2 regions of the Massilia genomosp. 1 genome follow, and region 2 is predicted to be linked to the other one. Evidence: predicted binding sites of a transcription regulator. Region 2 holds the regulator's gene; the other holds the start of a gene.
The links. The regulator FNR, encoded in region 2, switches genes on or off when oxygen is low (the NO sensors DNR and NnrR bind a similar motif). The targets are predictions, from matches to a motif close to TTGATNNNNATCAA.
Positions count from the first base shown of each region.

Region 1: F1735_RS22960 (universal stress protein) is a predicted target of FNR. The motif match lies at 3,110-3,123, and genes of this name have one in related genera.

Region 1 covers NZ_WHJF01000072.1:11,767-16,592, forward strand. The annotation lists gene F1735_RS22945 (outer membrane lipoprotein) at 1-413, shown strand, start outside; gene F1735_RS22950 (Crp/Fnr family transcriptional regulator) at 475-1,290, opposite strand; gene F1735_RS22955 (response regulator) at 1,759-2,403, opposite strand; gene F1735_RS22960 (universal stress protein) at 2,571-3,035, opposite strand; gene F1735_RS22965 (protein phosphatase CheZ) at 3,446-4,288, shown strand; gene F1735_RS22970 (chemotaxis protein CheA) at 4,288-4,826, shown strand, end outside.
Region 2 covers NZ_WHJF01000090.1:11,945-16,770, reverse strand. The annotation lists gene F1735_RS25585 (hypothetical protein) at 1-403, shown strand, start outside; gene F1735_RS37505 (hypothetical protein) at 484-612, shown strand; gene F1735_RS25580 (DEAD/DEAH box helicase) at 685-1,932, shown strand; gene fnr (fumarate/nitrate reduction transcriptional regulator Fnr) at 2,128-2,895, shown strand; gene F1735_RS25570 (hypothetical protein) at 2,906-3,433, opposite strand; gene F1735_RS36800 (hypothetical protein) at 3,563-4,525, opposite strand; gene F1735_RS25560 (hypothetical protein) at 4,599-4,820, opposite strand.

The DNA of each region.
Region 1 (4,826 bases), on a different contig from region 2:
ACCGCGTCTCGACCGCCACCCTGAACAAGCCGCTGCGCATCGCGGCCGCCACGCCGACCCCGCGCGAAGTGCGTTATTGCACCAATTGCGCCACGGTGGACGCGATTAACGTGGTCGAAGTCAATGGCGACGGCAACTACCTCGGCACCATCGGTGGCGGCGTGGTGGGCGCGGTGCTGGGCAGCCAGGTCGGCAAGGGCAGCGGCCGTACCGCCGCGCAGATCGCCGGCGCGCTGGGCGGCGCCTACGTGGGCCGCAATATCGAGCGCAATGCCAAGAAAACCCAGCATTACGAAGTGGTGATCCGCTTTGCCAACGGCGGCACCCAGACCGTGACGTACGAAAACGATCCGGGCCTGCGCGTGGGCGAAAAGGTCAAGATCAGCGATGGCGTGTTGTCGCGCGATCAGTAAGCTGGCTTGAGCAAGTAAAAACGGCGCCCCGCGGGGCGCCGTTTTTACTTGCTGAACAGGTTCAGACGGTGGTCGTGGCCAGCACTTTGGCGTCGGCCGCTTGCCCGGCTTCCGCATCGGCCTTGGCTTTGGCGGCGGCGCTGTTCTGCTTGGCCCGCGAACGCGACGGCGGCAGGCGGCGCAGGGTTTTCAGGGCGTCGGCGTCCTTGATGCCGATGGTGCGCTGGTCGACCGTGATCAGGCCGATTTCGTTGAACGCCGACAGGGTGCGGCTGACGGTTTCCAGGGTCAGGCCCAGGTAGCTGCCGATTTCGTGACGCGTCATGCGCAGGTTGAACAGCTTGCTCGAATATCCCATGGCGGCAAAGCGGTCGGCCAGCGACACCAGGAAGCGCGCCACGCGGGCTTCGGCGCTGAGCGCGCCGAGCATGCCGATCATGGCTTGTTCGCGCACCAGTTCGCGGCTCATCACGCCGTACATGACGTTTTCCAGTTCCAGGTGTACGCGGCCGAGCGCGGTCAGCTTTTTGAACGGCAGCAGGATCAGGTCGCAGTCGGACAGGGCCACCGCTTCCGAGGCGTAATGGCGGGTGTGGATGCCATCGACGCCGAGCATGTCGCCCTTCATGGGGAAGCTGAGCACTTGTTCGTTGCCGAATTCGTCGATCAGTACGGTCTTGAGGAAGCCGGAGTTGACGATGTAGAGGGTGTCGAAGGCCTGGCCGATGGTGTGGACGCGCTGGCCGGTCTTGAATTGCACATGCTGGAACAGCAGTTCTTCGCTGTTGATCGAGACCGCCGCGCTGATGTGCAGCAGGTCGCAGACTTCCTTGAGGTTGGACCAGAGACGGCCCTGACGCTGCCGGCCAGCTTCCATTGGCGAGGAATGCATGGTCGAGGTGGGGGTGTTGCGGGTGTCTTGCGGGGGCGTGGTCAGCATGCTCATCTCCAGGGGTAGGAAAATTCGAAGTTTCAGGCTGCGGGTATCAGGCTTGAACAACGATCTGATCAACCTGCGACCGGAGCTTCAAAAGTGATGTACAGCACGGCTGGCTAGCTTGCGTAAGAACAATTTGTGAACCGCAGGAAAGCCGAATCGCTGGATTTAAGTATGCCAACACGAGTCCGGCATTGATATCAGCGAACGCTGAATCTGGGAGTAGGATTGGGCGCGCTCTTGTAGGACTATTCCTAGTCGAGGCGCCGTCCTACAGAGTGAAAACAGCGGTGCGGCAAGGTGGTGCGACGACTGCTACTGATGGGTACAGAATCCATCTACTTGAGGTTTCTCGGCACGAAACCGCCGCACCGGTGTCTAAAACTTTTCACCCTTGCCGGCGTGGGCTCAGGTCTTGAATGGCGACAGCAGGCGATGGGCCACGGCGTACTGCACCATTTCCGACAGCGACGTCATGCCCATCTTTTGCATGATCCGCGTTTTATGGGTGCTGACGGTTTTCACGCTCAGGTGCAGGCTGTTGGCGATCTCGGTAATCGACTTGCCGCCCACCAACAACGAAAACACTTCGAATTCGCGGTCCGACAACTGCTTGTGCAACAACTGCTCGTTGGGCGTCATGATGTTCAGCGCCAGTTGCTCGGCCACTTCGGTACTGATGTACGGCCGTCCCGACGCCACCTTGCGGATCGCCCCCACCAGCTGGGTGCCGGCGCTCTCTTTGGTCAGGTAGCCCTGGGCCCCGGCCCGGATCGCGCGCACGGCGTACTGCTCTTCCTCGTGCATGGTGAGGATCAGGATGGCCAGCTTGGGCGCTTCGCTGCGGATCTGGCGGATCAGGTCGACGCCGCTGCGCCCCGGCATCGACAAGTCCAGCAGCAACAGGTCGAAGCCGCCCTGGCGCACGTGCGACAGGACTTCAAAGCCGTTGATGGCCTCCCCGACGATATCGATGTCGAGGGCGCCGTCGAGGATGCGCTTGAGGCCCTCGCGCATGATCGTGTGGTCGTCGGCTACTACAATGCGTATCATAAAATTGCAATCAAAGAAGTAGGCGGTAAGTCAATGGACGGCCAGCGCAGCGCTGAAACAAACAGGCGGCAAGCAAGCCGCGCCGCGCCGGCGCGAACGCCCCGCGGTCCATCCAAGGGTACGGCAAAATTGTCGGTAGCGCCATATTCAGAACTGCTAGGTGACAGCTAGGTTCCCGGCTCCGCAATCAGCCGGTGTACCAGCACCGGCTTGCTGGTGTGCGACAGCACCTTGTTCGTCACACTGCCCAGCAGCAACTGGCCCCAGCCGCTGCGGCCGTGCGAGCCCATGAAGATCAGGTCGCACTGGCGCTGTTCGGCCACCGCGACGATTTTCAGCGCGGCGGCGTCGGCAAACTCGGTCAGGCACTCGCAACGCACCCCCGCCGCCTGCGCCGCCTGCAGGATCGAGGCCAGGTGCTCGTGGCCGATGCGCTTCATCTGCGCCACGTAGTCCTCTTCGCTGGGGTAGGAGGGCGCGATGATTTCCACGTACACCGGGTATTGGTAGTCGGGCGCCACATACAGGGCCAGCACGTCGGCCCCCATCTGGCGGGCAAACTTTACGCCGGCACAGGCTGTGTGCTTCGATATCGCCGAGCCATCGGTCGTAATCAGAATTTTCCGATACATGATGAGTTCTCCCACGCAGCAGGTCGTATTCTGTATTGTAGTGCGGGATTTCACGATTGATAGATCGCAAACCTTTGATCTTGATCAAACCGCAGGCCGAGCCGGCCTCCGGTCCGCTCGCGATTTTTTACCTTTTGGTTTTCGCCTGCCCGCGCCCTGCTTACGAAATACAACACTCCACAGTATCAATTGCACATCAAAGACGCGTTTTAATTATCGATGGCACAAGTTTCACGTGCCATTTTGCCGCGCACCATGCACAGTGATTTACCAAGGGCACTTCACACTGCTAAACTCGCGTAAACCCGGCGATGTTGCCACGCATCATGCTTTGCCCCGAACTTGCATGGCAGGACCAGACACCAGCAACTTGATTGCGAACACCTTACAAACATGGAGAAGCAGGGACTATGACCGACGCCGCTGATGATTTCGACGCACTATTCGATGAAGTGTCCGCGCAGCGCAGCAGCGAACCGGCGCCCGCAGTTGCGCCGGCGCCCGCCGCCGCTGCCGAAGACGACATGGAAGCACTGTTCGACCAGGTCGCTTCGACCCGTCCGCCCGAGCCGGCACCCGCCGCCGCGCCGCTGGTCGCCGTCGCCGCCGCCGCCGCCGCACCGGTTGCGGAAGGCGCCGCCGTCGAAACCGACGAGCACGGCAAACCCATGTTCGAGCGCCTCGGCGGCATCGTGCGCCTGCTGCACGACTCGCTGCGCGAACTGGGCTACGACAAGGCCCTGTCGGAAGCATCGACCCAGATCGTCGACGCCCAGGACCGCCTGGAATACGTCGCCAGCCTGACCGAACAGGCCGCCAACAAGGTCCTCAACACGCTCGATGAAGGCATGCCGGCGCAAGACGTGCTGTCCAAGAAAGCCAAGGCGATGGACGCGCGCTGGGCCGACCTGTTCGCGGGCAAGCTCAGCATTGACGAATTCAAGACGCTGGCCGGCGACTCGCGCGCCTTCGCCCAGGCCGTCACCGACGCCACCGAAGCCGAAAAAGCGCGCCTGCTCGACATCATGATGGCGCAGGACTTCCAGGACATCACCGGTCAGCTGATCAAGAAAGTCGTGCTCATCACCAAGACCGTTGAACACGAACTGGCCGAGCTGCTGCGCGACAACGCGCCGCCGGCGGTGCGCGAAAAACTGCTGCACAAGCCAGCGCTGATGTCGGGTCCGTCGGTTCCCTCCGTCGCACTCGATCAAGACAATGTTGACGACCTACTTGCCGATCTGGGATTCTAATGGACGATATGCTCAAGGATTTCGTCGTCGAGGCGATGGATCTTGCAGTCAACGTAGAAGAACACCTGCTCGCCCTCGAGCGCGATCCGAACAACAAGGAAACGCTCAACGCGGTGTTCCGCTCGTTCCACACGATCAAGGGCGGGGCCGGTTTCATGGGCTTGCCGGCCCTGGTGGCCGCCTGCCACCTGACCGAGAACCTGTTTGACGCGCTGCGCACCGGCGCCGCCCCGGTCACGCCGATCGCCATCGAAGCGGCGCTGCAAGCGTCCGGTTTCGTGGCCGACCAGCTGACCGACCTGTCGAACGGCGCCCGGCCCGAACAATTGGCCTCGATGCCCGACTCGCTCGAACGCATCCTGGTCAACGCCATCGAAGGCAAGGGCGATGCCCCGGCCAAGGCGGCGCCCGCGGCCGCTCCCGCACCGGCGCCGGTGGCGGCGGCGCCGGTTGCCGCCGCACCGGCAGCCGCAGCCGTCTCCGCCAGCGCCCCCGGCGCCGATGGACTCGACTGGGAAGCGATGTACGTCTCGGTGAT
Region 2 (4,826 bases):
GTTCCGCCTGACCGGCGGCGTGGTATATAACGGCAACAAGATCAGCATGGTGGCGCGCCAGGATTCGAACGGCTTCTTCAACATCAACGGCAAGCAATACGCCGCCAGCCAGGTCGGCATCCTCAACGGCGGGATCGAGTACAACAAGGGCGCGCCTTATGTTGGCGTGGGCTGGGGCAATGCCTTAAGCACCGACAAGAAGTGGCAGCTCAGCGCCGACCTGGGCGCGCTGTGGCAAGGTCACCCGAAGGGCCGCTTGACGAACTCGCAATGCACCGCCGCGGCTGCCGCCTGCGCCACCCTGGCGCGCGATGTCGCCACCGAGCGCGTGAAGATGGAAGCCGACGTCGAGGCCTACAAGGTCTATCCGGTCTTGCGCGCCGGTATCAGCTACCGTTTCTGAGCGGCAGGCAACAGGCAAGGAACAGCGCGCCGCGCGGGCGTGGTTTTGGGTAGGATATCCTTTTTACAAGGGAGTGCGCCATGAAACCACGCTTTCACTCGCTCGCGGCGCTGGCCGCCTGCTGCATGCTCGTTCTGGCCACGGCCGCCTGCGGCGACAAGCAGGAACCGACCAAGCCCAAAGTGGCGACGGCGTCGTTGACCCGGTAGGCTTTTGCGCCCCGGCAAGCGCCGGACAGAGTAAACTACGCCCTTGTTCTTTCGCTGCAAGGTCGCTTCCCCATGTCTTTTGATTCCCTCGGTCTGATCGATCCCCTCGTGCGCACGCTGGACGCGCTCGGTTACCGCACGCCCACGCCAGTGCAGGCGCAAGCCATTCCCGCCGTGCTGGCCGGGCGCGACATGATGGCCGCCGCCCAGACCGGCACCGGCAAGACCGCCGGCTTCGCCCTGCCCCTGTTGCAGCGCCTGACCTTGCAGGGCCAGGTCGGCGCCAATGCGGTGCGCGTGCTGGTGCTGGTGCCGACGCGCGAACTGGCCGAGCAGGTGCATGAGAGTTTCCGCGCCTATGGGGCCGGCTTGCCGCTGCGCACCCACGTGGCCTACGGCGGCGTGAGCATCAATCCGCAGATGATGAAGCTGCGCAAGGGACTCGACGTGCTGGTGGCCACTCCCGGCCGCCTGCTCGACCTGTACCGCCAGAACGCGCTCAAGTTCGACCAGCTCGAAACCCTGGTGCTCGATGAAGCCGACCGCATGCTCGACCTGGGGTTTTCGCGCGAACTCGACGCCGTGTTCGCCGCCCTGCCGAAAAAACGCCAGACCCTGCTGTTTTCAGCCACGTTTTCGGACGAGATCCGCGCCCTGGCCGGCAAGCTGCTGAGCGACCCCTTGAGCATCGAGGTCAGCCCGCGCAACAGCACCGTCAAGCGCATCCGCCAGTGGGTCGTGCCGGTCGACAAAAAACGCAAGCCGGAACTGTTCTTGTACCTGCTTAAAAAGCACCGTTGGGGCCAGGTGCTGGTGTTCGTCAAGACGCGCAAGGGCGTGGACCAGCTGGTCGAGACCTTGCAGGCGCAGGGCGTCGCGGCCGATTCGATTCACGGCGACAAGCCGCAACCGGCGCGCCTGCGCGCGCTCGAGCGTTTCAAGGCCGGCGAAGCGAAGATCCTGGTGGCGACCGACGTGGCCGCGCGCGGGCTCGATATCGACGACTTGCCGCAGGTGGTCAATTTCGACCTGCCGATCGTGGCCGAAGACTACATCCATCGCACCGGCCGCACCGGCCGCGCGGGGGCCTCGGGCGAAGCGGTCTCGCTGGTCTGCGCGGATGAGGTGCAATTGCTCGCCGCCATCGAAATTCTGACGAAGCAAACCCTGGAACGCATCGAGGAGCCTGGTTTCTCGCCGGAACACAGGGTACCCCTCACCAACACCGCCGGCGAGGTGCTGAAAAAACCCAAGAAACCCAAGAAAGCCAAGATCAGCGGCGACGTGTCGACGGTCGACGTGCGTTTCCGCCCGCGCTGAGGCCGGCGCCGCACCATGCGCAGGGGTATGGATTGCCTTGTTAAGACATGCACAACGCAAATGCGCAAAATGCATGCCCGGCAGGGAAAACACGCATCTGTATCGGGCAAACAGCCCCATCTGTTCCGGTATTCGCCTGTGCGCCGGAGTCGCTGTGGGGTATCATACGGCTCAAGCCACAAACCGTCAGACCCTATGCCTCAGCCTCTCCCATTCGTTCCGGCAGCCATGCTGAACGTCGCCGCACTCAAGGCAAGCTGCGCAGGATGCAGCATGCATCAGCTGTGCCTACCAATGGGACTCGACAGCGAAGATATCACCCGGCTCGACAACATTATCGGCAAGCGCCGCCGCCTGTTGCGCGACGAACGCCTGTACCAGATGGACGAGCCGTTCCGCAACCTGTACGCGATCCGCTTCGGCCACTTCAAGACCTACCAGGTCAACGCCAACGGCGAGCAGCAGATTACCGGTTTCCAGATGGCCGGCGAACTGCTGGGGATGGACGCCATCAGCGGCGACCGCCACCATTGCGACGCGGTCGCGCTGGAAGACAGCGAAGTGTGCGAAATCCCGTTCGCGCGCCTGGAAGAATTGTTCGGCCAAGTGCCGACCCTGCTGCGCCATTTCCACCGCATCATGAGCCAGGAAATCACGCGCGAGCAAAATGTCATGCTATTGCTGGGAAATATGCGGGCGGAGCAGCGCTTTGCCGTATTCCTGGTCAACCTGTCGGCGCGTTACGCGGCGCGCGGTTACTCGGCCACCAGCTTCCAGCTGCGCATGTCGCGCGAAGATATCGGCAATTACCTGGGGCTGACCATCGAAAGCATCAGCCGCCTGCTGTCGCGCTTTAAAAAGCAGGGCTGGATCAGCGTCGACAAGCGCGAACTGAGCTTGCTCGACCCGGCCATGCTCAAGGCGCTGGCCGCCGGCACCGAGCAGTGCAGCCCGATGGCGTGAGCCGGCCGCGTTACGGGCCGGCGCCACCCTGCGCCGGTGCGCCTGATCCCTCCCGCAGCCAGGCGGCAAGCTCGGCTTCGAGGGTGGCGCTGCCGCTCACGGCCAGCAGCGCGCACTTTGGATGGCCCGTGAAACGCAGCATGACAACCGGCGCGCCCGAAATGGCCATAAACGCCCGCTCCCCGTGTGCCACCTTGAACCAGCCCGAATAGTAGCCGAAGGCGGCAATGCCGTTTCTTTTGGTCGACATCGCCAGGCTGCTCATATCGCCACTGCGCGTGATGACCGCCCCCTGGATGCAGGCGCGCTCGACCCTGAAGGTGTAGAAGGCATGCTTGATGACCAGTGCATCGGCTGTCAGCTCGACCGAGTGACGGATGAACATGCTTGTGCATACAAGCAGCCCCAGCAATGCCGATGCAATCAGCATGCCGCTGACAAAGCCGGTTTCCGTCGCCGTCGGGGTTGTTGTATGCGGGGTCAGGAAATAGAAGCCCGTGGTGAGCAGGAGCGGCACCGCGAACAGCATGCCGATCAAGAAAACTTGCTTGTTGGAAGTTGGAATATCGATGTTTATCATCCGGGTGTTCCATTCTGCCGTGGTTCGAGTTGTTGATTGGACACTAGCGCGACAGTATAGTTCAATGCCAGTGCGCTCAACGGCCTGTCAGGGGGCGTCGGGCACGAGCGGTGTCCACTCCTTGCCATCGAAGACCACGGCGCCATATCTGCCGGCGAACAGCATCACGCCATCTCCCACCGCCAGAACACGCGAACGGTGGCGCGCCTCCGGCGGGACGTCCGCGTCCGCCAGCTTGCCATTCCCGATGGTCCAGAGCCCGTCGTCGGAGTTACACCAGACCTTGTCCGCAAACCACACCATATCGTTGAAGGGCCGTGCCAGCGTCGTTTTTTGAATGAGCTTCCACAAATTCTCGCGCCCGCGCAAAATGCCCCCGCCTTGCAAACCGATGTAGACATAGCCGTCGCCGGCGCAGCAGATCGCCTGGATATGCTGATCGACCCGTACGCGGCACTGGTGCCAGCGCACGCCGTCGAAGCGCCAGACGTCGCCCTTGCCTCCCGCACAGTAGATGTCCCGGGCGCTGAAGCCATCGATGACGTCGAAGCCCTCATCATTCGAGCCGTGAGCGTCTCGCTCCGGTTCCGGCAGCGTGTCCCGGCCTGCCAGGCTTTCCCAGACACCGCACGCGGTCCTGCGGCACACCGCGCGCCAGGGACCCGCTGCGTAGACCAGTCCGTCGATGGTGGCGAGCGCGTTTACGGAGGTAACGAGCGCAGCGGTAGCGCTACCCATCGGGATTGCCGCTTCCATGCCGCGTTGACCGCTGCCGAGGACGGCGACGCCGCCACGCGCGCCGACCATGACCGCCTGCTCCAGCGGCTGGCGCGCAACGGCCAGAAAAGGCCAAGCGAATCCCGTGTATTCCTTGTAATCGATTTCTCCGGTATCGGTGAAGACATTCACCATCCGCTTGTTCGGTTCTTCCACGGCAAAGTCGTCCACTGCTTCGATACAAGCAAACGAAAAGGCATGCTTGCTGCGCACCGCACAGTCGTGCAGATAGAAATCGCCGAAGGCGGCGTCCCAGTTTTTCTCGCTGATCATCCTTGCCGTCCCGGTTGCGTCCAGGCGAGCATGATAGCCGAGCCACGGGCGAGCTGTCAGGACGGTGCCGTTGCTAGAACGGCGGATGCGGATCGTCCGGCACCACCACCAGATAATAGGTCAGCATGCTGGCCAGCGCGCAAAAAATCCAGAAGAAGAAAAAGCCGATCGTGTACACCGCCATCGGCGTCAAGGCCAATTGCCCCATGTGCAGTTCTTCGCGCGGATCGAACATCGCAAAGAAACAGCCTTCGGCCAGCATCGCCGCCAGGAAGGCGGGCCACAGTACTTTCATCGCAAG